One region of the Streptomyces sp. NPDC018000 genome, then DNA from elsewhere that is predicted to be linked to it. Evidence: riboswitches for the same ligand, from Rfam matches in the RefSeq annotation. Region 1 holds a riboswitch; each other region holds the start of a gene.
The links. A riboswitch is a leader RNA that binds a small molecule or an ion and turns the genes downstream of it on or off. The one in region 1 is predicted to bind cobalamin.
Positions count from the first base shown of each region.

Region 2: it holds a riboswitch for cobalamin, as region 1 does, so the genes downstream of both, ACH4EW_RS20175 (prenyltransferase/squalene oxidase repeat-containing protein) here and ACH4EW_RS00175 (energy-coupling factor ABC transporter permease) in region 1, are expected to answer to the same signal.
Region 3: it holds a riboswitch for cobalamin, as region 1 does, so the genes downstream of both, ACH4EW_RS14515 (ABC transporter substrate-binding protein) here and ACH4EW_RS00175 (energy-coupling factor ABC transporter permease) in region 1, are expected to answer to the same signal.

Region 1 is NZ_JBIRGM010000001.1:32,216-42,405, reverse strand. Features, by position in the region: gene ACH4EW_RS00215 (flavin-containing monooxygenase) at 1-1,033, shown strand, start outside; gene ACH4EW_RS00210 (acetate--CoA ligase family protein) at 1,346-3,574, shown strand; gene ACH4EW_RS00205 (enoyl-CoA hydratase/isomerase family protein) at 3,636-4,493, shown strand; gene ACH4EW_RS00200 (hypothetical protein) at 4,634-5,554, opposite strand; gene ACH4EW_RS00195 (helix-turn-helix domain-containing protein) at 5,564-6,487, opposite strand; partial or broken gene ACH4EW_RS00190 (ATP-binding protein) at 6,764-7,090, opposite strand; partial or broken gene ACH4EW_RS00185 (DUF5753 domain-containing protein) at 7,091-7,471, shown strand; gene ACH4EW_RS00180 (DUF397 domain-containing protein) at 7,468-7,677, shown strand; cobalamin riboswitch at 8,160-8,343, shown strand; gene ACH4EW_RS00175 (energy-coupling factor ABC transporter permease) at 8,373-9,077, shown strand; gene ACH4EW_RS00170 (energy-coupling factor ABC transporter substrate-binding protein) at 9,074-9,460, shown strand; gene cbiQ (cobalt ECF transporter T component CbiQ) at 9,467-10,190, shown strand, end outside.
Region 2 is NZ_JBIRGM010000009.1:56,135-66,324, forward strand. Features, by position in the region: gene ACH4EW_RS20165 (energy-coupling factor transporter transmembrane protein EcfT) at 1-500, opposite strand, end outside; gene ACH4EW_RS20170 (SCO2322 family protein) at 497-1,183, opposite strand; gene ACH4EW_RS20175 (prenyltransferase/squalene oxidase repeat-containing protein) at 1,180-2,457, opposite strand; cobalamin riboswitch at 2,565-2,704, opposite strand; gene ACH4EW_RS20180 (MBL fold metallo-hydrolase) at 2,826-3,866, opposite strand; gene ACH4EW_RS20185 (aldehyde dehydrogenase) at 4,077-5,540, shown strand; gene ACH4EW_RS20190 (ferredoxin) at 5,540-5,773, shown strand; gene ACH4EW_RS20195 (DNRLRE domain-containing protein) at 5,966-9,082, opposite strand; gene ACH4EW_RS20200 (RHS repeat domain-containing protein) at 9,428-10,190, shown strand, end outside.
Region 3 is NZ_JBIRGM010000005.1:7,589-17,778, forward strand. Features, by position in the region: gene ACH4EW_RS14475 (ADP-ribosylglycohydrolase family protein) at 1-721, shown strand, start outside; gene ACH4EW_RS14480 (hypothetical protein) at 718-858, shown strand; gene ACH4EW_RS14485 (CaiB/BaiF CoA transferase family protein) at 855-2,066, shown strand; gene ACH4EW_RS14490 (HpcH/HpaI aldolase/citrate lyase family protein) at 2,063-2,887, shown strand; gene ACH4EW_RS14495 (peptidase) at 3,242-4,162, shown strand; gene ACH4EW_RS14500 ((2Fe-2S)-binding protein) at 4,466-5,233, opposite strand; gene ACH4EW_RS14505 (ABC transporter ATP-binding protein) at 5,230-6,018, opposite strand; gene ACH4EW_RS14510 (FecCD family ABC transporter permease) at 6,015-7,070, opposite strand; gene ACH4EW_RS14515 (ABC transporter substrate-binding protein) at 7,067-8,053, opposite strand; cobalamin riboswitch at 8,092-8,215, opposite strand; gene ACH4EW_RS14520 (hypothetical protein) at 8,608-9,042, opposite strand; gene ACH4EW_RS14525 (hypothetical protein) at 9,223-9,498, opposite strand.

The sequences.
Region 1 (10,190 bases):
GTCCGGGAACGTGGGCGCGTCCTGGCGCCGCCACTACGACCGGCTGCACCTCCACACGACCCGGCGGTGGTCGGCGCTGCCCGGACTTGCGATGCCGCGCCGGTTCGGACGCTGGGTGGCCAGGGACGATGTGGTGCGTTATCTGGAGAAGTACGTCGAGCACCACGGGCTGGAAGTGGTGACGGGCGTCGAGGTGTCCCGGATCGACCGGGCCCCGGACGGGGCCGGCTGGCAACTGACCGCGACCGGCGGCCGGGTGCTCACCAGCCGGGCCGTCGTGGTCGCCACCGGCTACAACCACACCCCGCGCATCCCTGACTGGCCCGGCCGCGACACCTTCACCGGCGATCTGGTACACGCCTGCGACTACCGCAATCCCGCCCCGTACGCGGGCAGGGACGTCCTCGTCGTCGGCATCGGCAACACGGGCGCGGAGATCGCCGTCGACCTGGTGGAGGGCGGTGCGTCCCGGGTGCGGATCGCCGTGCGCACCGTGCCGCACATCGTGCGCCGCTCCACGGCCGGCTGGCCCGCCCAGGCGACCGGCATCCTGGCACGCAGGCTGCCGGTCCGACTGGTCGACCGGGCCGGGGGCCTGATGGCACGGATGGCCGTGCCCGACCTCGCTGAGCGGGGGCTCCCGCGTCCGGACACCGGCCTGTACTCACGGGCCAGGGACGGCGCCGTTCCGGTGCAGGACGTGGGGCTGATCGACGCGGTGAAGAGCGGCCGGGTGGTGCCGGTGGCGGCCGTCGAGTCGTTCGACGAGGACGCGGTGGTGCTGACCGACGGGAACCGGATCACCCCGGACGCGGTGATCGCGGCGACCGGCTACCGCCGGGCCCTGGAGGACCTGGTCGGCCACCTCGGCGTACTGGACGCCCGGGGTCGGCCGGTGGTACGCGGCGGCCGTACACCCAGGCAGGCACCCGGCCTGTACTTCACCGGGTTCACCAACCCGATCAGCGGAATGCTCCGCGAAATGGCCCTGGACGCACGGAAGATCGCCAAGAGGCTGGCCCGCACCCGCTGACCGGCCGGCCCCGCCCTGCGAACGTGCACGCCGCGCGACCGGAAGGGCCGTCCGCACCCCACGCCGCGAAGGCCCGGGGCAGGCCGTGGGCGTGGCGTTCACCACGACCTTCGCCACGCCGCTCCCGGGATCCGGGCCGAACGTGCGAAGCGAGGGCCACCCGCGCCCGGATCATCCTTTGCCTGCAAGCCCATTCCTGACGGGCCGTCAGTTCAGTAACCTGACAGAGTGTCAGCTTCAGGCTGGCCGCGAGCACTGGTGCCGCGACCGGCACTAGCACCTGACGGACTTCGAGCAGAAGTGGGCGGAACGATGCTTGGATCGACTCACGGCACCTTCACCACCGACTTCCGCGCCAGGGTGGTGGCCTGCGGCGAAGAACCGTATGCCATCGTCCACAGCATGGCGGCCGCCGCCACGGAGGGCGATCTCGATGTCAGCGGCCGCCCGCTGCACGCGCCCGTGCCGGATCTGGACCGGTTCTTCCGGCCCGAGTCCGTGGCCGTCATCGGCGCGTCCGACACCGAGGGGCGCCCCAATACCGGAATCACCCGACAACTGATCGACTGGGCCGAGCGGGTAGGGGCGCGGCTGCATCCGGTGCATCCCAGCCGGGAGTCCGTGTTCGGGCGTGCCTGCTGTCCTTCCGTCGCGGACCTGCCGGAGCAGGTCGATCTGGCTGTGCTTCTGGTCGGCGATCCGCTGCCGGTGATCGAGGAACTCGCTCAGGCCAAGGTGAAGTTCGCCGTCGCCTTCGCCTCCGGGTTCGCCGAGACCGGGGAGGAGGGCGCAGCCGCCCAGGCGCGGCTGGCCGCAGCCGTGGAGCGGTCCGGGCTGCGGCTGCTCGGGCCGAACACCAACCTCAACGCCTTCGAGAAGTTCCGGGACGATCTGGACGGGCCGGCGATCGCGCTGATCACTCAGTCCGGTCACCAGGGGCGCCCCGTCTACACCCTTCAGGAGCTGGGCGTGCGGCTCTCGCACTGGGCTCCCACGGGCAACGAGGCCGACCTGGAGACCGCCGACTTCATCTCGTACTTCTCGCAGCGCCCCGAGGTCGGGGCCATCGCCTGTTACGTGGAAGGGCTCAAGAAAGGGCGCTCCTTTCTCCTTGCCGCCGACCGGGCGGCGCGGGCCGGGGTCCCGGTCGTGGCGGTCAAGGTGGGGCGTACGGAGACGGGGGCCAGGATGGCCGCGTCACACACGGGCAAGCTGACCGGTGCCGACCAGGTGGTGGACGCGGCGATGCGGCAGTTCGGCGTGATCCGGGTGGACGGCCTCGACGAACTCCAGGACACCGCCACCCTGCTGGCCCGGGCACGGAAGCCGGTGGCCGACGGGGTCGTCGTGTATTCGATCTCGGGCGGCACGGGGGCGCACTTCTCGGACCTGGCGACCGGGGCCGGGCTGAAGCTTCCCACCCTGTCCGAAGAGAAGCAGCGCGAGCTGCACGAGTGGATCCCGGGCTATCTGAACGTGGCGAACCCGGTCGACAACGGCGGCCATCCGGTCGGCGACTGGCGCGGCCGGAAGATCATTGACGCGATCCTCGCCGACCCCGCCGTCGGGGTGCTGATCTGTCCGATCACCGGGCCCTTCCCCCCGATGAGCGACAAACTCGCGCAGGACCTGGTGGACGCCGCGGAGACCACGGACAAGCTGGTGTGCGTGATCTGGGGCTCGCCGGTCGGTACGGAGGACGCGTACCGTACGACGCTGCTCGGCTCGTCCCGCGTCGCCACCTTCCGCACCTTCGGCAACTGCATCACCGCCGTGAAGGCCTACCTGGACCACCACCAATTCACCGCCTCCTACCGCTCCCCCTTCGACGAGGCGCCGCGCACGCCGTCGCCCTCGTTCCGCAAGGCGCAGGCACTGATGCGCCCGGGCCAGCAGCTGAGCGAGCACGCGGCGAAACAGCTGCTGCGGGCGTACGGAATCCGCGTCCCGCGCGAGCAGTTGGTGACGAGCGCCGCGGCGTCCGTCCGGGCGGCGGGACTGGTCGGCTACCCGGTGGTCATGAAGGCATCGGGCGCCCGGCTCGCGCACAAGACCGAGCTGGGTCTGGTCAAGGTCGGGCTCACTTCCGCCAGCCAGGTGCGCGACGCGTACCGCGAGCTGACCGACATCGCACGGTACGAGGGCGTCGAACTGGACGGAATCCTGGTCTGCCAGATGGTCGAGCGGGGCGTCGAGATGATGGTGGGTGTCACGCAGGACGCGTTGTTCGGACCGACGGTGACGGTCGGGCTCGGCGGTGTGCTGGTCGAGGTACTGCACGATGCGGCGGTACGGGTACCGCCGTTCGGCGAGGACCAGGCGCGGTCGATGCTCGGCGAACTGCGCGGCCGCGCCCTGCTGGAAGGCGTACGCGGAGGCCCCCCGGTGGATGTGGACGCGCTCGTCGAGGTCGTGCTGCGGGTGCAGCGGATGGCGCTGGAACTGGGCGACGACCTCGCCGAGCTGGACATCAACCCGCTGATGGTGCTGGGGCGGGGACAGGGCGCGGTGGCACTGGACGCGCTGGCCGTCTGCCGCTGACCGGTCACCGGGCCTCCCCTCCCGCCGCCCGTCACCCCACCACCTGCCAAGGAGCTGCCTCATGCCGTCCTCCCCCGAAGACACCGCCGAGCACACCGAACACACCGGGCCCGCCGCGCCGGCCGACCCGCTCGACTCATTGATACTCCACACCACTGACAACGGCGTCTCGTGGATCACGCTCAACCGCCCCGAGGCGATGAACGCCGTCACCTGGGACCAGCGGGAACGCGTCATCGCGCTCCTCGCCGAGGCCTCCGCCGACCCGACGGTCCGGGCCGTGGTCCTCACCGCCACCGGTCGCGGCTTCTGCGCGGGCGCAGACCTGCGCGGCGCCCCGTCGACGGGCGACCGGGTACCGGGCGATGTGGCCCGTACCATCCGGCTCGGCGCTCAGCGCCTGATCGGCGCGGTCCTGGACTGCGAGAAACCGGTCATCGCGGCCGTCAACGGCACGGCGGCCGGTATCGGCGCACACCTCGCGTTCGCCTGCGACCTCGTGCTGGCCGCCGAGTCGGCGAAGTTCATCGAGGTCTTCGTACGCCGCGGCCTCGTACCGGACGGCGGCGGCGCGTATCTGCTGCCGCGCCTGATCGGCCCTCAGCGCGCCAAGGAGCTGATGTTCTTCGGCGACTCGCTCCCGGCGGCGGCGGCGGAACGTCTGGGGCTGGTCAACCGGGTGGTCCCGGACGAGGAGCTGGAAGCGGCGTCCCGCGCGTGGGCCCAGCGGCTGGCCGACGGCCCGACCCGGGCGATCGCCCTCACCAAGCAGCTCGTGAACGCTTCCCTGGACTCCGACCGGGCGACGGCCTTTGCGGCGGAGGCGATGGCCCAGGAGATCAATATGACGACGCAGGACGCCAACGAGGGCGTGGCGAGCTTCGTTGAGCGGCGCACGCCGAAGTACCGGGGGCTTTGAGGGCTCTGGAGGCGCTCACGTCAGTCGCCGTCACTACGGGGGAACTGCCCGGGGTCCGCAGCCACCGGGTTCCTCCCCTGGTGTGCGGCCGGGACTCATCCGTTGGCGTAGGCCACCGGCGGGTCCCGGCCGCAGTCTGCCTACTTCTCGGCGAAGACGTCCTCAACGGACACGGCGGTGGCGGCCCGCAGGAGCCAGCGGCTCAGGATGTCGAGATCGGCGCAGCCCGTGATGCGCTCACGCGCCTCGTCGGGTACGTCGGTGCCGGCCTGGGCGAGGAGGAGCAGGATGCTTCTCGCGATGCCCTCCGTACAACCTTCTGCCCGACCTTCTGCGCGGCCTTGTGCCCGACCTTCTGCGCGGCCTTCGTCCCGGATTTCTTCCGAAATGGCTGACGTATAGAAAGAAAGGTCCACGGCCACCAGGTTCCTCCACTGTTGTGCGGCCGGGCGGTTGCCCAGGCCCTGTGCGATGAGTTCGACGATGGGATCGGCGATGGTTTCCGGCACGTCCCGCAGTGTGGCGGACAGGGTTTTCAGTATGGCACCGACGTCCGGATTGTCAGCGTGTGTGATCGCGGCCAGTGTGGCCAGCGCCAGGTCCTTGCGGGCCTCGGCCACGTCCTTGATCACCGGCATGTTGTGCGGGCCGGCGACGAGGGCTTGCAGGGTGAGCACGGGCGATTGCGGGTGCCCGAAGGTGAAAGGGCGTGCGGCCCATTCGGCGGTGGCCCGGTCCTGGCAGACGACCAGCAGCATGGGCGGCAGCTTGTACTTCGCCTGGAGGTACGACAGGTAGTACATCCAGCTCGCCGGCTTCTCCGGGTCCTTCTTCCCCTGGGCCTCGATCGCCAGAAGGTAGGACCGGTCGTCCTCCATGTCGATGCGCAGCAGGGTGTCGACACGGCGTTCGAGGGGCCGGTTTTCGGTGAGGTCGGTGGGCATGACGGTGGCTGAGGCAGGCGGACCGATCTCGACCCCTAATACCTCGGAGACGCGGGAGAACAGTCCCGGGTACTCCTGGAAGATGCGATGCATCGCCTCGTGGGACGAACTGACCATATGAATTTCCTAGAGTTCTTGAGCGGTCGGATGGGAGTTGTCACTCCGGCAGACGGAGCACATTCCTGGCTCCGCCGCGCGGAATGCCCGGTCGCAGCCGTCGCAGTTCTGCAGCGGGATCGGCCGGGGCGGGAGCGTGGCCGGGGCCCGGAACGGGGGCGGTGGCGGAAGCCGGGCGGTAAGTCGGTGGGCGAGGAGACCGACGGGGCGACTCACTCCTTCGGGCGGGAGGTCGCTGGTCAGGGCGTGCTGTACAGCGGCGGGGCCGACCTCGCGCTCCAGCCATGCGGCGACCCCCGGAGCCAGGACGTCCACGTCCTTCAGGGAGAGCAGCAGGCGCGGGTCCTGGCGGTGCAGCCCGGCGAGAAGCTCGGTGGCGGTCCGGAGGAGGGACGCGGCGGGGAAGGCCGGCTGCGGTACGAGCAGCGGCGCGGGCTCACGACGGGGCACGGGCTTGGCATGGGTCCGGGACCTGGCCGGATGCGCGTCGTCGGCTTCGGACTCCCGGCAGGGCCGGACGGGCGTCGACGGCCGGACCGTACGCTGCGGGCGCGGCGGACACTCACGGCCCGGCAGAGCGTCTGCGGGCCGCCGGTCGGCAGGCTGGTTGCAGGAGACGGTACGGGTGACGATCCGGCCGTTGGCCAGGCGTGTGCGGGTGCGTCGCAGGTAGCCGTGGGCTTCGAGTTCGCGTAACGCTGCGGCGATCCGGGCCTCGCTCTCCGGGAAGCGTCCGGCGAGGTCCTTGATGCCGATCCTGGCCCCGGCGGGCAGCGACTGGATGTGTGCGGCGAGCCCGATCGCGGTGAGGGAGAGCTCGCGGTGCTGGGTGAGGTGGTTGCCCACGACCGTGAATCGGCTGGTGTGCCGGGAGTTGTCGTGCACGACACCGGACGAGGAGCGTGAAGACGCGCTAATCTGCTGGGTATCCATCGGGAAGCTGTTCTCTTCCTCGTTGGTCAGGCCCTCGATCGGGATTGTGAGTCCCGGCCGGGGGCCGACGCATCTCTGGGGTTGCTTTTCGCGGCGAGCATATGCCAGCCAACCGGCATGAACTCCAGCTCAGTTGGTGAACCTCACCCGTGTGGGTGACGGGAGGCCGGGTGGGGCTGGGAAGGGTAATTGCCACGTCCTTTGAGGCTTTTGATGTCGTGCGCCGCCACGTCGCGGGCCACCGAATCGTGGAAATCCGCGACCCGGTGGCGGCGGTCACGGTGCGAGGTCGAGCTCTGCCCAGACCGTCTTGCGGGGCACGGGACCGGGGCTGACGCCCCAACGGTCGGCGAGCGCCTCGACGATCAGCAGACCGCGCCCGGACTCGCAGTCGCCATCCGGGACGGCCATGCCCTTCGGACCGGGCGGAAGGCACCCGCCACGGGTGTCGCACACCTCGATCCGCAGGAACGCGCCGACACCGGCACCGCCGCCGTGGACCGTGAGGCCCAGCCGGAAGTCCCTGCCCGGTACGCGGCCGTGGACCACGGCGTTGGTCGCCAGTTCGGCGACGATCTGCGCGGCCGACTCCGAGGGCAGCCCCGTTCCATCTTCGACCGGTCACCGGCACCGGATCTCAGTTTTGTCCTGGAAGAAGTGACGCTGCGCCGCCCGATCGGAGGGACAATGGTGCGACGCCAGCAGCTTGAGCACCTGTTGGAAGTGGGGCAGATACGGAACGTCGAGATTCAGGTAATGCCGACCCACCGCTGGGACCACCCTGGAACAGGCGGAAAGATCCAAGTGCTGAAGTTCGACGACGGCTCCGGGGTGGGGCGTACAGATGGCGTGCACGGTGGGCGCCCGGTCTCTGATCCGCGGCAGCTCCGGGTCCTTGAGCTGCGGTATGGCATCATCCGAGCCGAGGCTCTCACTCCACGGGAGTCGCTGGCCTTCATCGAGCAAGCGCTGGGAGAGACATGATCCGCAAGACCTCCGCCGAGGATGCTCCCGAGCTGGCGTGGTTCAAGAGCAGTTACAGCGACAGCAGTGACGGCAACGACTGCGTCGAGGTCGCGACCACTCCCAGCTCGATCCACGTCCGCGACTCGAAGAACGCGCGGGGCCCCCGGTTCGCTGTGACCCCCGAGGCCTGGACCGACTTCGTGATGTACGCAGCCGGGAGCTGACCGCCAGCACTCGCCCCGGTCCCGGCCCCTGCTCTGGCGGGTTCGGGGCTCCTCACCGGCTGAGCGTGTACCAGTCCGGTGAATCCGGGTCCCGTACTCATAGTTGAGTTCGGGCCAGTCCGGCGTGCCGCCGATCCGCCAGTCGCGGGTTCCGTCGTACGCAGGGCAGCCCTCGTTGATTGCCTCGCCCACGGCACCGTTGCATCGTCTGCACGTCGACGGCTGACACAGGGCGCTCGCGGATATCCCGGGAATCACACCGCTGACAGGGCCACTGCATCGCCTAGGGCCCGGCTGTACGCCGCCTCAGTGGTGGACGTGCCGGCAAAGGACCAGCGCCAGTAGCCGTCGACCAAGGCCGTCGCGGTGCGCGGTGGAGGTCCCAGCCGGCGGGGCGGGAGGCGAGCAGCAGAGTATCCGCCTCGCCCTCATGCGCCCCGTTCGCGCATCTCATGCCTGCTTGTCACCGCCGCTCAGGGCCGTTAGTGTCACCACGCCTTGGTGAACGGGAAATCCGGTGAGAAACCGGTGCGGCCCTCGCCACTGTGATCGGGAAGTCCGGCTCCGGCCCTTGCGGGCAGCCACTGGGTCTCAGGACCCGGGAAGGCGGAGTACGGGCGGTGGTACCCGTCAGCCAGGAGACCGGCCAGGGCATGTCAACCATCCACGAGGTGCTGGAGAGGGTTCGCTGAGCCATGCACATAGCCGAGGGTTTCCTTCCTCCGGCGCACGCGGTCGCCTGGGGCGTCGCGTCCGCGCCGTTCGTCGTCCACGGAGTACGGTCACTCACCCGTGAAGTCAAGGCGCATCCGGAGAGTACATTGCTCCTCGGTGCATCGGGCGCCTTCACCTTCGTCCTGTCCGCCCTGAAGCTGCCTTCCGTCACCGGAAGTTGCTCGCACCCCACCGGCACCGGCCTCGGTGCCATCCTGTTCCGGCCGCCGGTCATGGCGGTCCTCGGCACCATCACCCTGCTCTTCCAGGCGCTCCTGCTCGCGCACGGCGGTCTGACCACGCTCGGTGCCAATGTCTTCTCGATGGCGATTGTGGGGCCCTGGGCGGGATACGGCATGTACCGGCTCCTTCGCCGGTGTGACGTGCCGCTGATGGTCACGGTCTTCTTCGGCGCGTTCGTCGCCGATCTGTCGACCTACTGCGTGACCAGTGTGCAGCTGGCGCTCGCCTTCCCGGACCCGAGCAGCGGATTCACGGGCGCGCTCGCCAAGTTCGGCTCCATCTTCGCCGTCACGCAGATCCCGCTGGCAGTAAGCGAGGGGCTGCTGACGGTTCTCGTAATGCGTCTGCTGGTGCAGTCCAGCAAGGGCGAACTCACCCGGCTCGGCGTGCTCGTGACCGGTGGCAGGCGTGAGCAGGCCGGTTCGGAGGCGGTGGCCCGATGAGCCGTAACACGAAGATCAACACCCTGCTGCTGCTCGTCGTCGCGGCCCTCGCCGTCCTCCCCCTGGCCCTCGGCCTCGGCGACCACAAGGAGGAGCCGTTCGCCGGTGCCGACGCCGAGGCGGAGACGGCGATCACGGAGCTCGAGCCGGATTACAAGCCCTGGTTCTCCCCGCTGTACGAGCCGCCGTCCGGTGAGATCGAGTCGGCGCTGTTCGCCCTGCAGGCCGCCCTCGGCGCGGGCGTCCTCGCCTACTACTTCGGCCTGCGCAAGGGACGACGGCAGGGCGAGGAGCGCGCGCGTTCCCAGAACGAGGCAACGCCGGCAGCCCCGGAGGGCTCCTGCGACAGCGCCCCGTCGGTTCCGCCGGCCGGGCAGTCCTGACCCGCCGTGCTGCCGATCGACGCGGCGGCGCACAGCAATCGCTGGCGCCGCCGCCATCCCGCGGACAAGGCCGTACTCGGACTCGGCCTCACCGTCCTCGCCATCTGTCTGCCTCCATGGCCGGGCGCGGCCTTCGTCCTCGTAGCGGCCCTCGTCGTGCTGCTCGGCCCGGCGGGCGTGCCCGCCCGCCGACTGTGGCGCTCGTACAAGGTGCCGCTGGGCTTCTGCGTGACGGGGGCCGCCCCCCTGCTCGTCCAGGTCGGCGGCCCCGAGGGCTTCGTCGCCCTCGCTCCGGACGGGCCCGTGCGGGCAGCGGAGTTGCTGCTCCGCACCTCGGCCGCCTCACTCGGCGTGCTGCTGTTCGCGTTCACCACACCGTTGTCCGACCTGTTGCCGCGGCTGGTGCGCGCTGGTGTTCCCGCGCCGGTCGTGGACGTCGCCCTCGTGACGTACCGGATGAGCTTCCTGCTCCTGGACTCGGTCCGCCGCATCCGCGAGGCGCAGGCCGCCCGGCTCGGACACACCACACGGGCCGCCACCTGGCGCTCCCTGGCCGGGCTCGGCGCCACCGCGTTCGCCCGGGCCTTCGACCGGGCGGCCCGGCTCCAGGACGGCCTCTCCGGGCGTGGTTACGACGGCGCGCTGCGGGTCCTGCTGCCCGAGGCCCGGATCTCCGGCCACTTCGTCGCGGCGAGCCTCGCCCTGCTCGCCGCCCTGGTCGCCCTCACCT
Region 2 (10,190 bases), on a different contig from region 1:
CCGGGCAGAGACTTCAGCAGCCGGGCCGGGTTGGCGAGCGAGTTCGCCGCACCGACACAGATCAGCAGGGTGGCCAGCTTCGCCCCGTCGTACAGCGCGAAGAGCAGCTGCTCGGCGGTTACCTGGCCACCGATCCTGATGCCCTTCGCCCAGTCGGGCAGCGGCACCTCGGGGAGCGTGAACACCGGATGCGTACCGGGGATCGGCGAACCGAGAAATACGGAGAAGACCAGCCGCACGGCGATGACGAACAGCCCGATCCTGATGAATGTCCCGTACGAGCGGGCCCACGGCGCATCCGTGCGGCGCGCCGCGACCACATAGCCCGCCACCCCCACGAGCAGCCCGAGCAGCAGCGGATTGGTGGTCCGGGACGCGGCGGTGGCGAGGCCGAGCGCCCACAGCCACCAGGCCCCGGCCGGCAGGGCGTTGCTCCGGGTCGCCTCGGGGGCGCGCAGCGGGCGGCGCAGCCGGACCGGGCTGCTGGTCGAGGCGGTCATCCGCGGCGGCGGCGGGCCTGCGCGACTGCGGCTATGCCGAGGAGGAGAACGGCGCCCACACCGACGAGCAGCCCGGCGGACGGACCGCCGCCGGAGTCGCCCGAACCGTCGGAGGCGTCCGAGGCGTCGGCGGCGGACCCGGCCGCGGACGCGGCAGGTGTCTCGTCTCCGTTGCCCGAGACCTGTTCGCCGCAGCCCGAATCCGGATAGCCGGATATGGCACAGAGCATCGCGTCGCTGCTGTAGCGCAGCGGCTTGGCCACCGCGGCGAGCGCCTCCGCGGCGCTCGCGTCCGGGGCGACGCGCGCGCACGCGGTGCGCAGCGCGGGCGGCGTCTCCCCGGCCGGGGCGTCCGCCGCCGTGCCCGGGTCGATGACCAGCGCGACCCGCTTGGTGCCGTCCTTGGCCGGGGTCTCCGCGCAGATCTTCGCGAAGTCGGGGGAGCGGCGCGGCTTCGCGGAGTCCTGGGAGTCCTCGCTCACCGAGAACCGGAAGCCCTGCACCGCGCCGTCGTCCGGCCGGATCAGGGACGGGCCCTGGGTGGCGTACGTCCAGCCGGTGCCGGAGCCCTCCCAGAACGACCAGTACCGGTACCCGGCCGCCTGGGCCGGTCCCGCGCACAGCACGGTCAGGACGGCGCCCAGGACCACCGGGAGAGCGGCGGCCCTTCCCGCCCGCCTCACGGCTGCTGGTTCTTCCGGCGGCCGCTGATCAGGAAGCCGGCGCCGGCACCGACGACGAGGCCGATGCCGACGTACCACCACACGCCGCCGATCACGTCGTCCCCGCTGTGGACCTCGTCCTTCTCCGTGGGCAGGTATCCGGTGTCGGCGGACGGGTCGGGCGTCGTGATGGCCGCGGGGGTGGGACCGGTCGCGTTCAGCTTGTCGATCAGGTTGACGCCGCCGAAGTCGCGGGCGTCGGCGCCGGTCGCATGCGCGGCCAGGACCAGCTGCGCGTAGGCGGCGGGACCGTTCTGCTCGGCCCAGGCTTTGGAGTTCTTCTTCAGCCAGGTCACGGCCTTGTCCGCCTTGTCCTGGTGGCCCGCGGCGGACAGCGCGACGACCGCGTCCGCGGTGTTGCCGACGTCGGGCTGCGGGGTGGAGTCGGTGGCGCCGGGCATCGGCGCCAGGTCGAGATGACCGCTGGTCGAGAGGGCGTCCGCGAGGAAGTGGGCGCCGTTCTGCGCGGCCTGCTCGGGCGTGAGGTCGGACCCCGGGTGGCAGCTGGGCGCATTGCCCGCTGCGGCGTTGTTCCCCACGGCCATGGCCTTGCCCATCGTGCCGAGCACGGCGGCCGCGGTGGCGTCCGCGTTGGCGGCGAGCTTCCCGGACTTGTCGGGCTGGTAGGCGAAGGCGCCGCCGTCCTTGCCGCCGCACGGGATCGCGAGCGCGAGCAGCGGGTCGTAGGGCGTCTTGCCTTCGGGGGTCGTGATGTCCGCGAGCCGCTGCCCCTGCCGGGCAAGGGCGCCGATCACCAGCGAGGTGGAGTTGGCGTCGCTGGGCGCGCCCGGGGTGTAGCCCCAGCCGCCGTCCTCGTTCTGCACGGACTTCAGCCAGCGGACCGAGTTGTTCACGGTGTCCCGGTGCCCGCCCACCTCGACGAACGCCTGGACGGCGGCGGCGGTGGCGTTGGTGTCCAGCACCGTCTTCTTGTCGCACGGCTTGGAGACGTCGGCCCGGTACGCGGCGTAGGCGCCGTTGGCGCACTGCTGGGCGATCAGCCAGTCCACCGACTCCTTGGCGGGCGTGACGCCCTCGACCCGCTGGGCGAGGAAGGCCAGCGACTGCCGCCAGACCCCGTCGTAGGTGGGGTCCTTCGTGCCGTACAGCCCGGACGGCAGCGCGGCGGACGGCGAGGGGGACGGGGACGGGGCCGCGACCGCGACCGGCGCAGCGGCCGCACAGAACACGGCGACGGTGGCGGCGAGCGTTGCTGCGCTGCGGCGTACGGTCATGGCGGGCGGGGCCTCTCCTGCGGGGGAGCCGGGCACAGGCACGCTTACGCACCAGGCTCCGGCTCCGTATACCTCGACGGTGCCGACCACCGGGGTTCCGGTGGTGCGAGCCGGTCACGACCGCGGACAGGGCATTCCGACTCACCGCCTTCGACGACGGTTCACGGCTGCGTGGTCAGTGCCGGATTCGCACCGGCTTCCCCCTGAACGGGCATGATGACGACTCGCCCACTCTACCGGGCCATATCCTGCCTCCCTTGGGCGGAGGACCGCCCGGGGCAGCGATATACGTCACTGGCCGGGCCGGGCGGGATCGGACGGCCTCCGGGCCGGGCGGGGCGCCGACGCCTGTCCTTGGGAGCCTCCCGTCAAACTGCGACGTACGTCACAGGCTTGCTCCCCGGCACGGCCTCCGCACGCCCGAGCTTCACCAGCCGCCGCAGATGCGCCTCGGCCTCGGAGACCGCGATGTTCCGTGAGCCGTGCGGGATCTGCTCCCACGGCCGGTTCCACTCCATCCGCTCGGCCAGTTCCCACGGCGTGAGCGGTGTGGCCAGCAGTCCGAGCAGTCCGGTCAGCCGCTCCTCGTGGTGGTCCAGGAGTTCCCGAACGCGCCCCGCGGCATCCGTGAACGCGTACTGATGGGCGGGCAGCACCTCCGCGACCCCGAGCCGGCCGATGCGCTCCAGCGAGTCGAGGTAGTCGCCCAGGGGGTCGGTGACCGCCGCGTCGTCCGGGTTCTCGTACAGCCCGATGTGCGGACTGATCCCCGGCAGCAGATGATCCCCGGAGAAGAGCCGGCCCCGACCGGGCAGATTCCCCGGATGTTTCTCCTCCAGATGCAGGCAGACATGGCCGGGCGTGTGCCCCGGCGTCCAGATGGCCCGCAGCTTGCGCCCTGCCAGATCGAGGAGTTCACCGGGAACGATCTCCCGGTCCGGAAGCGCCGACCGCAGTCCGGGCAGGGTACGCATCCGGCCTCCATCGGCCGCGGCGGCCCGCAACGGCGCGAGATGCTCCTCGGGCGCACCGACCGCCGTGAGCTTCGCCGCGAGGTACGTCAGCCAGGTGCCGGGTTCCGACTGCCGGGTGCGGCGCACGATCGCGGTGTCCGCCGCATGCATGGCGATCCAGGCCCCGGACGCCTCGCGTACCTGGCCGGAGAGGCCGTGGTGGTCCGGGTGGTGGTGGGTGATGACCACGCCATGGATGTCGGCGATGTCCGTTCCGACAGCGGTGAGCCCGGCGGTGAGCGTGTCCCACGCCTCCGGATCGTCCCAGCCGGTGTCGATCAGGACAGGACCGCGATCGGTGTCGAGGACGTGCACCAGGGTGTGGCCGAGCGGATTGTCCGGGATGGGGACCTTGATGCTGTGCACGCCCCCGCCGTGGTCGGTCATCTGCGTCATGGGCTCCCCATCTCTCTCCGCGGCCTGCGGCGGTGCTGCGCCACGCCCACTGTAACGAGAACTCGTTCCAGTAGTAGCCCAAGTCGACTATCGGCTTCGGTCGATGGGGTAGTGAGGGGTGATGTCCGATGCGTGGACTCCTAGAACTGGAACTGGTATCAATTTTGACGGGCAATCAGATAACGCGCCGGTTCGCGGGAGGCAGCAGCCATGACCGAGCTTGTCGAACACGGAAAACTGTTCATCGGCGGGGAGCTGGTCGATCCGCTGGGCCAGGACTTCATCGAAGTCGTCTCGCCCCACACCGAACAGGTCATCGGCCGGGTGCCGCACGCCTGCGAGGCGGACGTGGACCGGGCCGTCGCCGCCGCGCGGCGGGCGTTCGACGAAGGGCCCTGGCCGCGGATGACCGTGGACGAGCGGATCGCGGTAGTGACCAGGATCAAGGACGCGTTCGCCGTCCGGTACGAGGAGATCGCCCGGGTCATCAGCTCGGAGAACGGCACTCCGTACACGTCCAGCGTGATGGTGCAGGCGCTCGCCGCGATGATGGTGTGGGACGCGGCGATCACCGTCGCCCGCACCTTCCCGTACGAGGAACGGCGGGACGGGGCGCTCGGGCCCCTGCTGGTGCGCCGGGAACCGGCGGGAGTGGTCGCGGCCGTGGTGCCGTGGAACGTTCCGCAGTTCACCGCCGCCGCCAAGCTCGCGCCCGCACTGCTGGCCGGCTGCTCCGCGGTCCTCAAGGTGTCGCCCGAATCCCCGCTGGACGCCTACCTCCTGGCCGAGATCGCCGCCGAGGCCGGGTTGCCGGAAGGGGTGTTGTCGATCCTTCCGGCCGACCGCGAGGTCAGCGAGTACCTGGTCGGGCATCCCGGCGTCGACAAGGTGTCGTTCACCGGCTCGGTCGCCGCCGGGCGCCGCGTGATGGAGGTCGCCTCCCGCAACCTCACCCGCGTCACACTGGAACTCGGCGGGAAGTCCGCCGCCGTGATCCTCCCGGACGCCGACCTGGACACGGCCGTCGCGGGCATCGTGCCCTTCGCCTGGATGATCAACGGCCAGGCGTGCGTCGCCCAGACCCGCATCCTCGTCCCGCGCTCCCGCTACGACGAGACGGCCGAGGCGTTCGCCGCGGCAGCGGGCGCGCTGAAGGTCGGCGACCCGCTCGACCCCGCCACCGAACTCGGCCCCCTCGTCGCGCGGCGCCAGCAGCAGCGCTCGCTCGACTACATCCGGATCGGCCAGGACGAGGGCGCCAAGATCCTCACCGGCGGCGGCCGTCCGGCGTCCCAGGAACGCGGCTGGTACGTGGAGCCGACCCTCTTCGGTGACGTCGACAACTCCATGCGGATCGCCCGCGAGGAGATCTTCGGCCCCGTCATCTGCCTCCTTCCGTACGGCGACGAGGACGAGGCGGTACGCATCGCCAACGACTCCGACTACGGCCTCAGCGGCAGCGTCTGGACCGCCGACACCGAGCGCGGCATCGACATCGCCCGCCGCGTCAGGACGGGCACGTACAGCGTGAACACCTTCAGCCTCGACATGCTCGGGCCGTTCGGCGGCTACAAGAACTCCGGCCTGGGACGGGAGTTCGGGCCCGAGGGATACGGCGAGTACTTCGAGCACAAGATGATCCACCTGCCGGCCGGCTACCAGGGCGGTGCGTGATGGGGGACCGCTGGGCCGTGGAGGTCGACCGCGGGATCTGTATCGGTTCCGGGATGTGCGTCAACCACGCCCCGGACGGCTTCGCACTGGACTCCGCCCGCCAGTCCCGCCCGTCGGCCCCGGAGACCGACGCCAACGAGCAGGTCCTCGCCGCGGCCGAGGGGTGCCCGGTCGAGGCGATCACGATCACACTGGCCGGCTCGGGGGAGGCGGTGTTCCCGCCGGAGGAGTAGAGGTCCTGCGCTCCGGCCCATCATGAGATGGGCGGCCAACCCGGCGCAGGACCCGGGCCCCTCGGGCGATGCGGAGTGAACGGGACAGGGTCCCGCGCGGTCCGGTCCGGGCGCGCCGCATCCGCCTCCCACGTGAGTGGCCCGTACCGGAAGGAAACCGGTACGGGCCACCTCGTCCACGTACTCCTGGGATCAGCTCAGTGCCTGGAAGTTCTGCCATCCCGAAGTGCCCACGGCGACTCCGCTGCCCGAGATGTTCGGATAGAAGTAGAGCTGGGCGTCGCCTCCGGTGGCCCAGATGTCAGCCTTGGTGTCGCCGTCGGCATCGGGGACAGCCGTGATCAGCGGACGGTTGGCGCGGGTCCAGCTGGACCCGATGATGACAGACGCCGGGCCGAAGCCGAGCCCTTCGCCGGAGTTCCCCGTACCTTCATAGAGGCGCAGTTCGCCGTTGGTCTTGTGGCGTGCGATCAGGTCGACGCGGCCGTTTCCGGTGCGGTCTCCTGGTGCGACAAGGTCGTAGTCGGACCACGATCCGTCGCCGATCAGGACGGGTGCCCGGCTCTGGTCGAGGTAGAAGGACTCGGAGCCGAAGTAGAGCCAGAGCCGGTTGCCTTCCTTGACCAGCAGGTCCGGGTAGCCGGGTACGTCGATGGTTCCATCGCCGTCGGTGTCCAGAGGTCCGTCGACGTCTCCGATAGCGAGGATCTGATCGGCTGCCGCAAAGTGGTTGTTGGTGTCGTCGGCGACGGGGAGTTCCTGTGCGTCGATCTGGCAGGATTGGGACTGCCCGTCCGCTTGCTCGTCACGGCTTGTGCAGGCGAAGCCCAGCCCGTTGTTGGGAAACACGTGCAGCGTTTTGCCCCCATCACCCGGCATCGCAGCGATCAGGTCTTCATAGCCATCGCCCGTCCAGTCGCCGCGATGGGTGATGCCGGCCCCGCTGAAGTCGGTGTTTCCTGCCATAGCGCCTGTTCCCACGCGGCCGTTCCCCTGCCCTGGGTAGAGCCACAGTTCGCCGTTGGTGCGCTCACCGTAGAGGTCGGCGTTGCCGTCGCCGTTGAGGTCTCCGGGCTTGTCCGGCATAGCAGGGCTGTTGGCGTAGAAGAGATACTGCGTTCTGTCGGACCGGTTCTTGGCCGCGTCGAGACTGTTGACGTACACCCTTTGCGAGCCGGCCGAAGGAGGAGTCAGGGTGATCTTGCCGTCCTTCTTCCCGTCCCCGTCCAGGTCTGCCGTGGGTATGACGGTGCGGACGGTGGGGTCCCAGTCGGTCCAGTACTCGTATGACGTCACGTCGTTGACGCCGCCGTTGCCGATGATGAACGAGCCGGGCTTTCGTGCTTCTCCTGTCTGCTCCGGCCAGCCGTCCGAGCCATCGGGGAAGTCGGTCGACTTGATGGTCGGGGGAGTGCTCGGGCGGTTGGGGTCGAAGACGAACCGGCAACCGGGCTGACCGGCGGCCGGTGTCCATGAGGACTGAGAGGTGCTGTCCTCTACCCGGGCCTTCCAGGAGAAGTTGCCGTTGGCGGTGGCGAGGTACTTCTGCAGTGTCGCTTTCGGTACCTTGAGCGGCGCGACCTTGCCGGAGGTCATCGAGACCTGGGTGCTCACGATCAGGACGCCGTTGGGGTCATCGTTGGGGTGATGGCCCGTTGCCCAGAGGTCGAACCGGGCCTTCACCGTGCCGCCGTCGGGGTCGCTGACCTTGGCGTTGAGTGTCACGTCCGTGTTACCGATGGAGACGAACGGGGCCGAGGTCAGGCAGCCGCCCGAACTGGGACTTGTGTCCAGACTGGTCGGGGCGTTGGGCACGGTGTTGTATTCGGTGGACAGCACAGCCGATTTGGCGTCGAACTTCTTCCAGCTGTACACGTCCGCTTCGTCGGTCGCCTGGAGACCGAGTGTGATGTTGGGCCACTTCTTGCTTGCGGCCTCGGTCACTCCGGAGGTCACATCGAAGGCAAGATTTCCACCCGGGCAGGACGAGCTGTAACCCTTGGCGTCGGTCACATCGTCAAGCTTTCGCTTCCAGAACGAAGTGCTGTTCTGGCTGTTCCAGTCGGTGGATGCTGAAATGGAACCGGTCAGCCATATTTCCACCTTCTTCTTGGTGCACGACCACGACCAGGAGTTCTTGGCCCTGAACGTGGACTTGATGACCTGCTTCTTCGTGTTCCAAAGGTTGTTGGTGTCCATACGGAACATGGAGCGGGCCAGCCCGTTGGTCATGTTCTCGTATCCCACACGTGCGGTGGGCGTCGTGGTCCCGTCCCAGCCCGCTCCATTGAAGTATCCGGTGGTCGGTGTCTTCTTGTAGGCGATCGTCCAGGCCTCGCGCGCCCCGGTGACGGCCGGGTCGATGTACACGGGGTACTTCGTCTCTTCGCCCGTGAGTAGAGACTGGTCCGGCGAAAGCGTCATCTGATCGCCGGCGACTCGGATGGGTATGACCGATTCGCGGGCGCCGTGACCGGGCTCGAACTCGCCGTTCGACGCCGGCCCCCCGTCGGATGGTGCGGCTGAACGGGCTGTGGCCGGAGGCGTGGCCGTACTGCTGTCCCACATGCGTGGCGCGGGGGCGACGAACACTTTCTGGTCGGCGGGATTGACGGCGGTCAGGTTGCCGTCACCGTCGGTCGTGACGTTCAGCCCGTCGGCGGAGAATCTCAGGCCGATCGACCTGAGTTCCGGATTGGCGGCCGCTTCGGCGGACTTGACGACCAAGAGCTGACTGAAACCGGAATTGTTGGCCTTGAGCTTAAGGTCCACCCCGGGCAGCACGTCGGGATAATTCGCTGTGTCTTCGGAAACCGTGGGCTTCGGTAGCTCTGTGGGCCAGTCCAAGGAAAGGCTCCGGCCGTCGCGTACCACCTTCACCAATGGACCATTGCCGCCGCCCGAGAAACTCACACCGACGTCGGTGGCCTTCGTTGCAATTCGCCCATCCGGTTCGGACAAAAGGCCGGTGTCGATATCGACCAGCTTATGGCCCTGCCGGGTCCACTGGGGCGTGGCATAACTGTCCCGAGTGAAGGTTCCGGAGGGGTTCGCGAAGACCTGCGAGGTCTCGGTCCGCTGCGAGAGGACCTCTACGGGCTCCCCGGTATCGGCCGCTCGCGCGAGCGCCTTCTCTTCCGAGTCAACAGACTTCAGAGGTCGGTCGCTGCCGAGTGGACCTCTGCCCGGTGCTGCTGCGGCCGCCTCCGCATGTTGCGGAAGGGAAAGAGCAATCGCCAACGCAAGCACCATCGAAGCAGTTACGTTTTTTGTCTTTATTTGTCCAGATTTTTCCATGACATTTCTCATTACGAGAAGCCCCCTCCTGGTCTGATCGAGATGCACCTTAGGCCGTGTTGGAAGCGTGAGGAATGTGATTCAGGCGCTACGTCGCCAACACTCATCCGACCTGAGGGAAGATGGCCCAAATTGATTTATGCAAACCGTGAAATTTCACCCAAAATGGCAGCAAGGTTGCTCCATTTTGGATTTTGATTTCGGCTTGTAATTGAGAATGAACTGCCAGTTTTAAATGTGGAGAGTGTGAAGCCCCTGCTACCTTCCGTTCCTGACTGTGATCTTTCTGTCCACCGGTGGGGAGCTTGGGGCATGGTGTGGGGCGGGCGCGTCTGCGCTGGACGTACAGCACGGCGGGTGCAGTTGATCGCTGTGGCCCTGACTGCGTTTCTGTTCGCAGGTTTGCTCGCCGGCCCCGTCGTGGCCGCGGCGGAGCTGAATCTGCTGAAGCTCAAGAAACCGGATCCCGTCCCGACCTCGCTGGCAGAGAAGCGTTCATTCGCCAAGCCGGATCAGACGATCAAGCACTCCTGGAAACAGCCACAGGTGAGTTGGCCTCAGCCGGGCTCCGTCATATCCGCCGTCCCCGACCTGGGCTCCCGCAAAGCAGGCGCACTGCCCGTCCACATAGGCCGACCAGCAGACACTGACGGCGTGGGCCCAGTCGGTCGCGCCATGAACGGCAAGGGCCCCAAGTCCGCCCTTCGCGCGTCCGGCCCGGACCGAGTGCAAGTCCAGGTGCTCGACCGCACGACGACCGAGAAGCTCGGCGTCGAAGGGGTCCTGCTCGCTGTCCGCCCGACAGAAGGCGCTTCGGGCTCCGTGAACGTGAAGCTCGACTACTCCGGCTTCCGCCGTGCCTACGGCGGCGACTGGGCCTCTCGCCTGACCCTGCGCACGGTTCCGGCCTGTGCGCTCACGACTCCGGCCGCCAAGAGCTGCAAGGTTGGCGGCGGCGCACTGCCAACGACCAATGACGTCAAGGCGGGTTCCCTCACCACCGAAGTCCCTCTCCCCGCACCGGCTCCGTCGCTCGGGTCCGCTGACCAGAGCGACGCGCCGGTCCGCCAGACCTCGCGCCAAGCGTCGACCGTTGCCGAGGGAACCGTGCTGTTGGCTG
Region 3 (10,190 bases), on a different contig from region 1:
CCGCACGTTCACCGCGGAGCGCATCGCCTACCGCAACCTCCTGGACGGCCTGGAGCCACCGCACACGGCTACGCATCGCAACCCGTTCCGCGAGTGGATCGGTGCACAGATCCGGGCGGACATCTTCGGCTGGACGAACCCGGGCGACCCGGCGAAGGCTGCCGAACTGGCCCACCGGGACGGTGTGTTGACGCACACGGCGAACGGCGTGTACGGCGAGATGTTCGTAGCGGCGGCCATCGCGCATGCGGCCGGCCCCGCCCCCACCACGATCCACGAAACCCTCGCCACCGCTCTGGCCCACATCCCGCCGGGCTCCCGCTACGCACAGGCGATCCGCTTCGGCGTCGAAACGGCGCAGGCAGAACCAACCGGCACTCCGGCCGGCTTCGAGCAGGTCGTCGACGCCCTGCACGCCCGCTACGCCCACGACCACCACTGGGTGCACGTCCTGCCGAACGCCGCGCTGCTCGCTGCCGCCCTCACTCACTCCGACGGAGAATTCACGGGCACCATCTGCCGTGCGGTTTCCGGTGGTTGGGACACGGACTCCAACGGCGCGACCGCCGGTTCGATCGCGGGCCTGCTCGCGGGCAGCCCGGAGGCGCTCGGTGAGCGCTGGACGGCCCCGTTGAAGAACCGCCTCGCCACCACGGTCGGCGGATTCGACGGCATCGGCTTCGACGAACTGGCCCGCCTCACCTTGGAGGCGCGCGCATGAAACGCATGACACATCTGACCGTACTCGGCTCGGCCAACATGGACCTGGTCGCCTACGTGCCGAAGCCCCCGCGGCGCGGCGAAGCGTTCTGCAAGACAGTGCGAACCGATGAAGCACGGCCTCAGGAGGCACGATGAACGAGACCCCGCTCCCCCGGCCCGACGGCCCGCTCAAGGGCCTGCGCGTCCTCGACCTGGCAACGCTCTTCGCCGGCCCCCTGTGCGCCACGATGCTCGGTGACTTCGGCGCCGAGGTGATCAAGGTGGAGCACCCCCGCAAGCCGGACCCGTCCCGCGGCCACGGCCCGTCGAAGGACGGCGTCGGCCTGTGGTGGAAGCTGCTGGGACGCAACAAGAAGAACATCACGCTCGATCTCTCCACGCCCGGCGGCCGAGAGGTGCTCCTCAAGCTGGTCGCCGAGTCCGACGTCCTGATCGAGAACTTCCGTCCCGGCACCCTGGAGAAGTGGAACCTCGGCTGGGACGAGCTGTCGGCCGCCAACCCCCGCCTCGTCCTGGCCCGCGTCACCGGCTTCGGGCAGTTCGGCCCGTACTCCAGGCGCCCGGGATTCGGCACCCTCGCCGAGGCAATGAGCGGATTCGCGGCGATCACCGGGCAGCCGGACGGTCCGCCGACGCTGCCGCCGTTCGGCCTCGCCGACTCGATCGCCGCGCTCTCCACCTCGTACGCGGTGATGGCCGCCCTGCGCGGCCGCGACGTGACGGGCCGCGGCCAGGTCGTCGACATGGCGATCATCGAGCCGATGCTGACGATCCTCGGCCCGCAGCCCATCTGGTACGATCAACTCGGCTACGTACAGCCCCGCACCGGCAACCGCTCCACGAACAACGCGCCGCGCAACACCTACCGCACCAGCGACGACAAGTGGGTCGCGGTCTCTACCTCCGCGCAGTCGATCGCGGAGCGCGTCATGCGCCTCGTCGGCAGGCCCGAGTTCATCGAAAAGGACTGGTTCACCACAGGCTCGGGGCGTGCCGCGCACGCCGACGAGCTCGACGAGGCGGTCGGCTCGTGGATCGCGGCGCACACCCGCAACGAGGTCGTGAAGGCCTTCGAGGAGGCGGAGGCGGCCGTTGCCCCGATCTACGACATCTGCGACGTGATGGCCGATGAGCAGTACCGGTCGCTCGACTCGATCACCGAGCTCCCCGACCCGGACTTCGGCACGGTGAAGATGCAGAACGTCCTCTTCCGCCTCTCCGAGACACCCGGCTCCATCAAGTGGACGGGGCGCCCGCACGGCGCGGACACGGACGAGATCCTCACCGGGCTCGGCCTGCCGGACACGGAGATCACGAAGCTGCGCGAGGCAGGTGCGGTGTGACGGACCCTGCATATCTGACCTGGCTGTACGTTCCCGGGGACCGGCCCGATGTCGTCGCCAAGGCCCTCGGCTCGGGGGCCGACGTGGTGCTGGTCGACCTGGAGGACGCAGTCGCCCCCGATCGCAAGGCATACGCGCTCGACGCGACCGCCGAACTCCTCGCCGACAAGCACGGGGTGCCGGTCCACGTCCGCGTCAACTCGCTCGACGGTCCCCTCGCCGAGCAGGAGATACGCCGTCTCACCCCGCTGCCGGGCCTGAACGCACTGCGCCTGCCCAAGGTGGGCGGCCCGGACGACATAGCCCGCGTCCTGGACTGGGCGGTCGAAGTGCCGCCCCTGTACGCCCTGTTGGAGTCGGCCCTCGGTATCGAGCACGCCTACGCGATCGCGCGCCACCCGTGTGTGCACGGCATCGCGCTCGGCGAGGCAGACCTGCGGGCCGAGCTCGGCGTCACGGACGCGGCGGGCCTCGCCTGGCCGCGCGGCCGCGCGGTGATCGCGGCGCGGGCTGCCCGGCTTCCGCCTCCGCCGCAGTCGGTGTACCCGGACGTCCGCGACGCCGAGGGCCTGGCCCGCTCGTGTGCCGAGGGCCGCGCGCTGGGCTTCCTGGGCCGCACCGCGATCCATCCGAGACAACTCCCGGTGATCGAAGAGGCGTTCCTGCCGACAGAGCGGGAGGTGGCAGCGGCCCGCGAGATCGTCCGGGCGGCGACGGCGGACGCGGGCGCCCTGGCCCTCCCTGATGGCCGCTTCGTGGACGCGGCCGTCGTCGCCGACGCACGACGGGTGCTGGCACTGACGGAACGTCGACCGAGCTGACCCTTCATACACCGCGGCAACGAAGCATTCGGGCTGCCGCCTCCCGACTCCCCAGGGGTTGGCGCTCCCCTGTAGACGTGGCCGTCGGCCCGCTCGAGGATGTCGCGGTCTCGGTCAGATCGAAGTCCTGCGGTTGCGCGAAGGCCGTCTGTATGCGCGGTGAACTGCGACCGCCTCGAGTGCAACCTCCGTTCGAGGCCCGTAGACAGAGAACAAGCGCGCGGGACTTTCAGCGCCCCGAGGCAGCACCCAATTCACCAACAGACTGGGCGTTAATCGAATGTTGACCCCCTGTAGAGCTACGACTGCGACAGTGAACGCGCTTCATCAACTTACCGAACCAGAAAGGTTCCCATGCGCTTACGTCGGTTCACCCTCACCACCCTCGCCACGGCGGCGAGTCTGTGCGCGGCACTGACGCCGGTCACGGCGGTCGCGCAGGAGCGGCCGACCGGTTCCCAAAACGGGACCGCCACAGTCGTCAACACCAAGTCACGCGCTCAACTCGACGCCTACTGGACCCCGGAGCGGATCCGTACGGCCAAGCCGATGCCCGCGCCCGAGGTCTCCGCGGTGCAGCCTTCCTCCGACACAGCCGCCGAGGTCACCGACAAGCCGGTGCACGTCCCCGCGACAAAACCCGTGGCGAGCTCGGGGGTTCAGACCCGGTCCAGCGTATGGGGCACAGTGGGACGCCTCTACTTCACGATCCCGGGCAAGGGAGACTACATCTGCTCTGGCAACGTTGTCACGAGCAACAATCGCTCGGTGGTGGCCACCGCACGGCACTGTGGCTTCGGTGAAGGCGGCACCAACTACCGCTTTGCCCCCAACTACAACAAGGGCAACGCGCCGTACGGCTGGTGGGGCTGGCGCAGTGCGGGCTGGGTCACGGGCGGCGGCCAGGAGAACGACAGCGCCTTCCTCGTCCTGGACACCCCAGGCGGCCGACGCGTGCAGGACATCGTCGGCTCCACAGGGATCGGCTTCAACTGGTCCAGCAACTACGCGCACATCATCGGTCTGCCGGCCGACCAGGACTTCGCCGTGTGGTGCGAGGGACAGGGCTACGCCGGACCCGGCGGGCAGCGCCTGATGAACAACTGCAACGGACTGTCCGGCGGCGCCAGCGGCGGTGCCTGGATCGAGAACTACCAGCCTGACGGCTCCGCGACGCAGACCGGCGCCTACTCCGGCAGCTACGGATCGGCGGCCGCCGCGTCGGCGTACGGCAACTCCACGTACGACGTCTGGAACGGGGCCCAGAACAGCTGACGAGGCAGCCCTCGCACCACAACTACTGCTCCGGGGCCGGACCTGGGACTGAGGCCCCGGGGCAGTCGCCCACCTCGATCCGGGAGCAGCTCGCCGACCTGCTCGGGCGCCGACCGAACGGGGAGCGTGCCGCAGGCCTCGGCAACACGACATACGCGTGCGGGAATTACTGCTGCGGCACAGCAAGAGCCCCAGGTCATCCCGGAAATGACCTGGGGCTTCTCGGAGCCGCCTGCCGGAACCGGACAGCGCGCCCGTGCACCTCCCACCCAGGGCGGCTCAATCCGGGACTACGGGCGCCCGCTATCTCTGCTTCGGCCTCGCGTACGCCCGCAGTCGCTCCTCGCGGCCTGTCAGACAACAGCTCGCACAGCGCACCGCCTCCGCGCTCGTGTAGTACAGACAGCAGGTGTTGCGCAGATAGACCAGCCGCTCCGGGCCGTCCGGCGCTCGCCGGACCCGTGCCACCTCGCCCAGCGCCGCGAGTCCGCCGGGTGCGGTGTCCGCGAACTGCCGCCAGCGGGCGGCCAGCAGATCCACCTGAGCGCCGTACGCGCACAGCGCCGTGGCGCAGCCATGGGCGATCCCGCCGCGCAACTGCCGCACCCCGGCGCGGGTAAGCCGGTGCAGCGCATCGGCGACCGGCAGCAGATGCCCGTCGAGCACGGTGCGGTGCAGCAGCCGTACAGGGTCCTCCCCGGCCCGGGGCACCAGCAGCCGGGCCCTGCGCACCCGGACTCCGCCGATCCCGTGCGCGGCGGGGCGCACCAGCACATTGCCGGACCGCATGTCCGGGACCTCGTCGTACAGCGCCCAGTGGAGTACGGCGGCAGCGGTGACCCGGCCCGCGTACACCGCCATCAGGGTCAGCGCGGTCGCATGGCCGGTGCGGTGGCCGCTGCCGGTGCGCTCACTCTCCAGCAGCGTGGACAGCACCTCGCCCTCCGGGTCGGCCAGTCGGTCGGCTGCCAGCCACGGCTCTGCTTCGCCCGCGGACGGTTCGCCTTCGGTGACCTGCCAGCGTGGCCCGTGCGGCAGAGGCGTCCAGACGGGGGACGTGTTGTCGCTCATGGCAGCGGGAGGTAGACGACGTTGGGGGCGCCGGTGACCGGGTGGGCGCCGATCCGGGACCGCACCCCGTAGACCTCGGCCAGCAGCTCTTCCGTCAGCACCGCGTGTGGGGAGCCGGACGCCACCACCCGTCCGGCGCTGAGGACGACCAGCCGGTCGCAGTAGGAAGCGGCGAGGTTGAGGTCGTGCAGCACCAGCAGATTGGTGGTGCCCAGCGTCCTGACCAGGCTGAGGATCTCCAGCTGGTAGCGGATGTCCAGATGGTTGGTCGGCTCGTCGAGCGCCAGCAGTCCCGGGTCCTGGACCAGGGCGCGGGCGATCAGGGCCCGTTGCCGTTCCCCGCCGGACAGTTCCTCGAACCGCCGGCCGGCCAGGGCCGCTGCGCCGACGCGCCGCAGCGCCCGGTCGATGCGGTGGGCGTCGTCGGCGTCGTCCTGCTCCCAGAACCGTTTGTGCGGGCTGCGGCCCATCGCCACCACTTCACGCACGGTCAGGCCGAAGGTGCCGGGGCTGTCCTGGGGTACGACGGCGACGCGCCGGGCCCGTTCCTTCACGCCGAGGGCCGCGGCGTCCGCCCCGTCCAGCAGGACCCGCCCCGCTGCGGGACGCAGCGCACCGTACACACAGCGCAGAAAGGTGGTCTTGCCACTGCCGTTCGGCCCGACCAGGCCGACCGTCTCGCCGGGGGCGGCGTCCAGCGCGACCCCGTCGAGCAGGGTACGGCCGGCCACCTCGTAGCTGATTCCGTCGGCGGCGAGCGCCGTCGGGGACGGTGCCGGGCTCATCCGGTGATCCCTTCGGTACGGCTGGAGCGGCGCAGCAGCCAGAGAAAGAACGGGCCGCCCACCAGCGCGGTGACCACCCCGGCGGGGATTTCCTCGGGGGCCGCCACGGTCCGCGCCAGCAGATCGGCCAGCAGGAGGAAGACCGCCCCGCCGAGCGCGGTCACCGGCAGCAGTCTGCGGTGGGACGCGCCGACGATCAGCCGGGCGGCGTGCGGGATCATCAGGCCGACGAAGCCGATCGCCCCGCTGTAGGCGACCAGCACGCCGATGATCAGTGACACCAGCACGAACACCCCGGCCCGGAAGCGTCCGGGGTCCAGACCGAGGCTGCGGGCCCCTTCCTCCCCGGTCAGCAGCAGATCCAGCGGACGGGCCAGACTGATCAGGAGTACGGCCCCGACGCCCAGTACCACGGCAGGCAGCGCCAGTTGGTCCCAGCGGGCGCCGCCCAGGCCGCCCAGGGTCCAGAACATGATCGCCCGCACATGCTCGGCCCGGGAGGACAGCACCAGGATCAGGCTGGTGAACGCGGAGAGCACGTACTGGATCGCCACCCCGGCCAGAATCAGCCGGCCCGTCGTCATGGTGCCGCCGCGCCGGGCCATCGCGTAGACGGCGACCAGCGCCGTCATGGACCCGGCGAACGCGGCAACGGGCAGCGCCACATCGGTGGCCGCCCCGGCGCCGACCCCCAGCACGACGACCACGGCGGCGCCCGCCGACGCCCCGGACGAGGCGCCCAGCAGAAACGGGTCGGCCAGCGGGTTGCGCACCAGCGCCTGGAGCACCGCGCCCGACAGGGCCAGCCCGGCGCCGACGACCGCGCCGAGCAGCACTCTGGGCAGCCGTACCTCCCACACGATCGTCGGGTACGCACCGGTGCGTTCACCGCCCAGGACCGTACTCAATACCTCGCCCGGCGGAATCCGTACCGGGCCGAGCGCCAGGCCGGCCACCGCCGCCGCGAGCAGCAGCACCGTGAGGACGCCGATCACGACGGGGGTCGAGCGGAGGACGGACTTCGGGCCGGGGCGGGCGGACTCCGCGCTCACGGAGTGCCGGGGTGCAGCTGCCCGGCCAGGTCCTGCACGGCGTCGGCGACCCGCACACCGAGCACGGCCGAGGACAGCGGGAGGACCGCGAACTTCTTGTTCTTGATCGCCGGCACGTCCGCGAGCGCCGGATCATTCAGCAGCCGCTTCTTCTTGGCCGCGACCGTGGTGCCGCCGTAGTCGTAGATCACGACCACCTCGGGCTTGCGCTTGATGACCTGCTCCCAGGACACGTCGCCGAAGGTGCCGTCGAGGTCCGCGAAGACGTTCCTGCCCCCGGCGAGCCGGACGATTTCGCTGCCGATGCCGTTGCCGCCCGCTGTGAACGCGGAGCTGTCGCCGGAGTCGTAGACGAACACCGAGGGATGTGAGGAGCCCTTGAGCTCTGTCTCGACCGCCCTGATCTTCTGCCGCTCCTCGGCGATCAGCTTCCTGCCGCGCTCCGGTACGCCGAAGGTCCTGGCGACCTGGGTGATCTCGGTAGCGAGCTGATCGATACCGACCTTGCCCTTGGTGCAGTACTCGATGTTCAGCCGGGTGTTGATGCCGCTCTTCCGGAGCCCCGCCCGGTCCTGGCCCCTGGCCTTGTCGAAGGCGCTGCTGTATCCGCCGTAGACGAAGTCGGGGTTGGCGCCGAGCAGCACCTCCTTGGAGGGGTACTCCTTCGCGAGCACCTTGGTTCCGGCGTATGCGGACCGGTACTTCGGCAGGATGCTGTCGTCCAGGTAGGCGGTCCCGGCCAGCCGGTCCTGGAGCCCAAGGGCCAGCATGATTTCGGTGGCGTGCTGGTTCATGGTGACGGCCCGCTTCGGAGGGGCTTCGAAGGTCGTCTTCATACCGCAGTTGGTGACGGTGTAGGGGAAACCGTCGGCGGCCGGTGCGGCCTCTGTCTTGTCCTCGCCGCCCGTGCCGGAGCCGCAGCCAGTGAGCGGCAGCAGAAGCAGCGGTATGAGCGCGAGTGGTACACGGCGGATCCGGGGCATGACCGAGCCTTTCCGGGGGATGTCCTCGTCCCCTGGTTGTACGGAGAAGGCGGCGCGGCCAGTGTCTGGCTTCCGGGCTGCTGCAGCCCGGTCACAGTGGCGGGACCGTACCGGATTCACACCGGTTTCCTGACGCGCGTCGCCTGAGTTTCGGGGCCCAGTCTGTCAGACCGCATACTGCGGTTGCCTTCCGGGCCGCAACAGACAATCGGGATAGCAGTGGCGAAATGTGATCCCCTCTCCTGTTGGCCGGGTTGCACAAATGCCTTTTGTACCTATGCGTCATTGTTCGATGCGAGGGTGTTGCTGTTCTTGTCCAGCCCCGGCCCTTCACTCCCGAGCACCCCGGCGGCGGCTGGCCCGCCACCCCGAGGAACGCGGCTTTGCCATGTCCCACCCGGCCGACGAACACCGTGCTGCGGACTGAGCGGAGCACAGGTCAGAGGGCCACTGTCCGGCTGGTGTTGGCGCGGCCGGGGGCGCATCGATGATGCCGTGGGTGGGGTCCGGCAAATTCCTGGGGCGGTGGATGGGACCTGGCCCTGCGCTCAGGCTCAGACCTTCACGGTGCCGGAATCATCCCGAATTCCGAGCACGCATGCCACGACAACCATCAGCGAGAGCAGGATCATTACCGCGTTGATCAGCACATCTGGTCCTGCATCCTGCTTCATGGCATTGGATGACGCCATCCATGCGATCGCGCACTGTGCAATCACGCAGCAGCACAGGAAAGCTGCGCGGCCCCCTCGGGGGATCCTGCCGCTGATTCGCGGAAGCGTCAGGACGGCTGCAGCACCCAGCAGAATGATGGCTGCTCCGATCTCGGTTGCGAGGAAGATGGCCGCACCCAATCTGTCGGGAGCGCTGTGGTCGATCTCAGAAGTGTCGATGACCAGAACCATGAACGCGATCTCGAAGAGCAGAATGTAGACGATCTGCAGCGTCAAAATTGCTGCACCTGCCCGCCTGAAGAATGCAGTGGTCAAGTGTTGCTCCTCACGAGAAAACCTTTCTTGATGATTCAGAACTTGCGAAATCGCTGCCACCACCCAAAGTCTCAACCGGACGAACCGGCGCGCCGCTCTCGGGGCATACGGGTGCGGCGGACCGCCCGCGAGGTTTACGGGGCGGTCCGCCTTGTCCGTGCCCTTTGGCGCGCTTGCCGGCTACCGCGGTGTGTCGGCGCTGAGGGTGGTGTCCGGGATGCAGATGATTCCGTCAAACGCCTCCAGGGCGGGTACCTCGATGAACGCGGTGTCCACCCGGGTGCGGACCGGCTCCGGCAATCCGTGACGTCGCGCGTACTCACGCAGCGCCCGCGTGTTCACCAGGGCCGGTTGCCCGGATACGCCCGCGAACAGAGCCTCGACGCTGTCGGGCAGCGCTTCAGGGGTGGCGGCCCGTCCCCAGCGCATCCCGAGCGGGTGGCCCTGGTCAGGCACGTTTTCCACCGTCTCACCGCCGACGAGGTCACGCAGCGGCTCCAAGTCGTAGAAAGGGGCCCCAGGTCTGCTCCCGGGCCCAGGCCGGCCAGCCGGGAGGAGTGAGAGGAGACCCACTGCGTCAGTTCGACGGGGGCGGCCGTGAGGGTTGGCTCGGCCGCAGGATGGAGATCGCGCAGATCGCTGATGTGTGCGTGGACGTGGTGGTTCTGGTCGTTCATGAAATGTGCTCCGCGGTGTGAGTCATCGTCGGAGCCGGGCAGCGCTGAGCACCGCACCGGCGTGATACCGGAGTGCGGCGAAGCTGTCGGAATGCTGGTCGCAGCTTGCCGCTAGGCGGCGCTGCGGGGCTTGATGAACCAGCTCTGGCCAGTGCACAGGAACATGTCGGGACCCTATCAAGGGCAGTCACGGTACGCCTGACAATTTTCCGGCGCGCAGCCGTGCTTTCCCAGTGCGGCCCCATTCATCGCCGCAACCCTCGCCAGGGGTCGCCTCCCTGAATACCCAGGGTCGGCAAGCGTCTGATCAGACCTGGTCACAGGTGCCAACACCCGCGGGCACCGACCACACGAGAAGCCGCACCACGTCGAACACACCTGAGTCCTCTCACCGTTTCGGGCGAAGGGACTCAGTGAAGGGACTCGGTGAAGGTGCACTGCGAAGATCCCTGGCATACACATAGCGCCAGG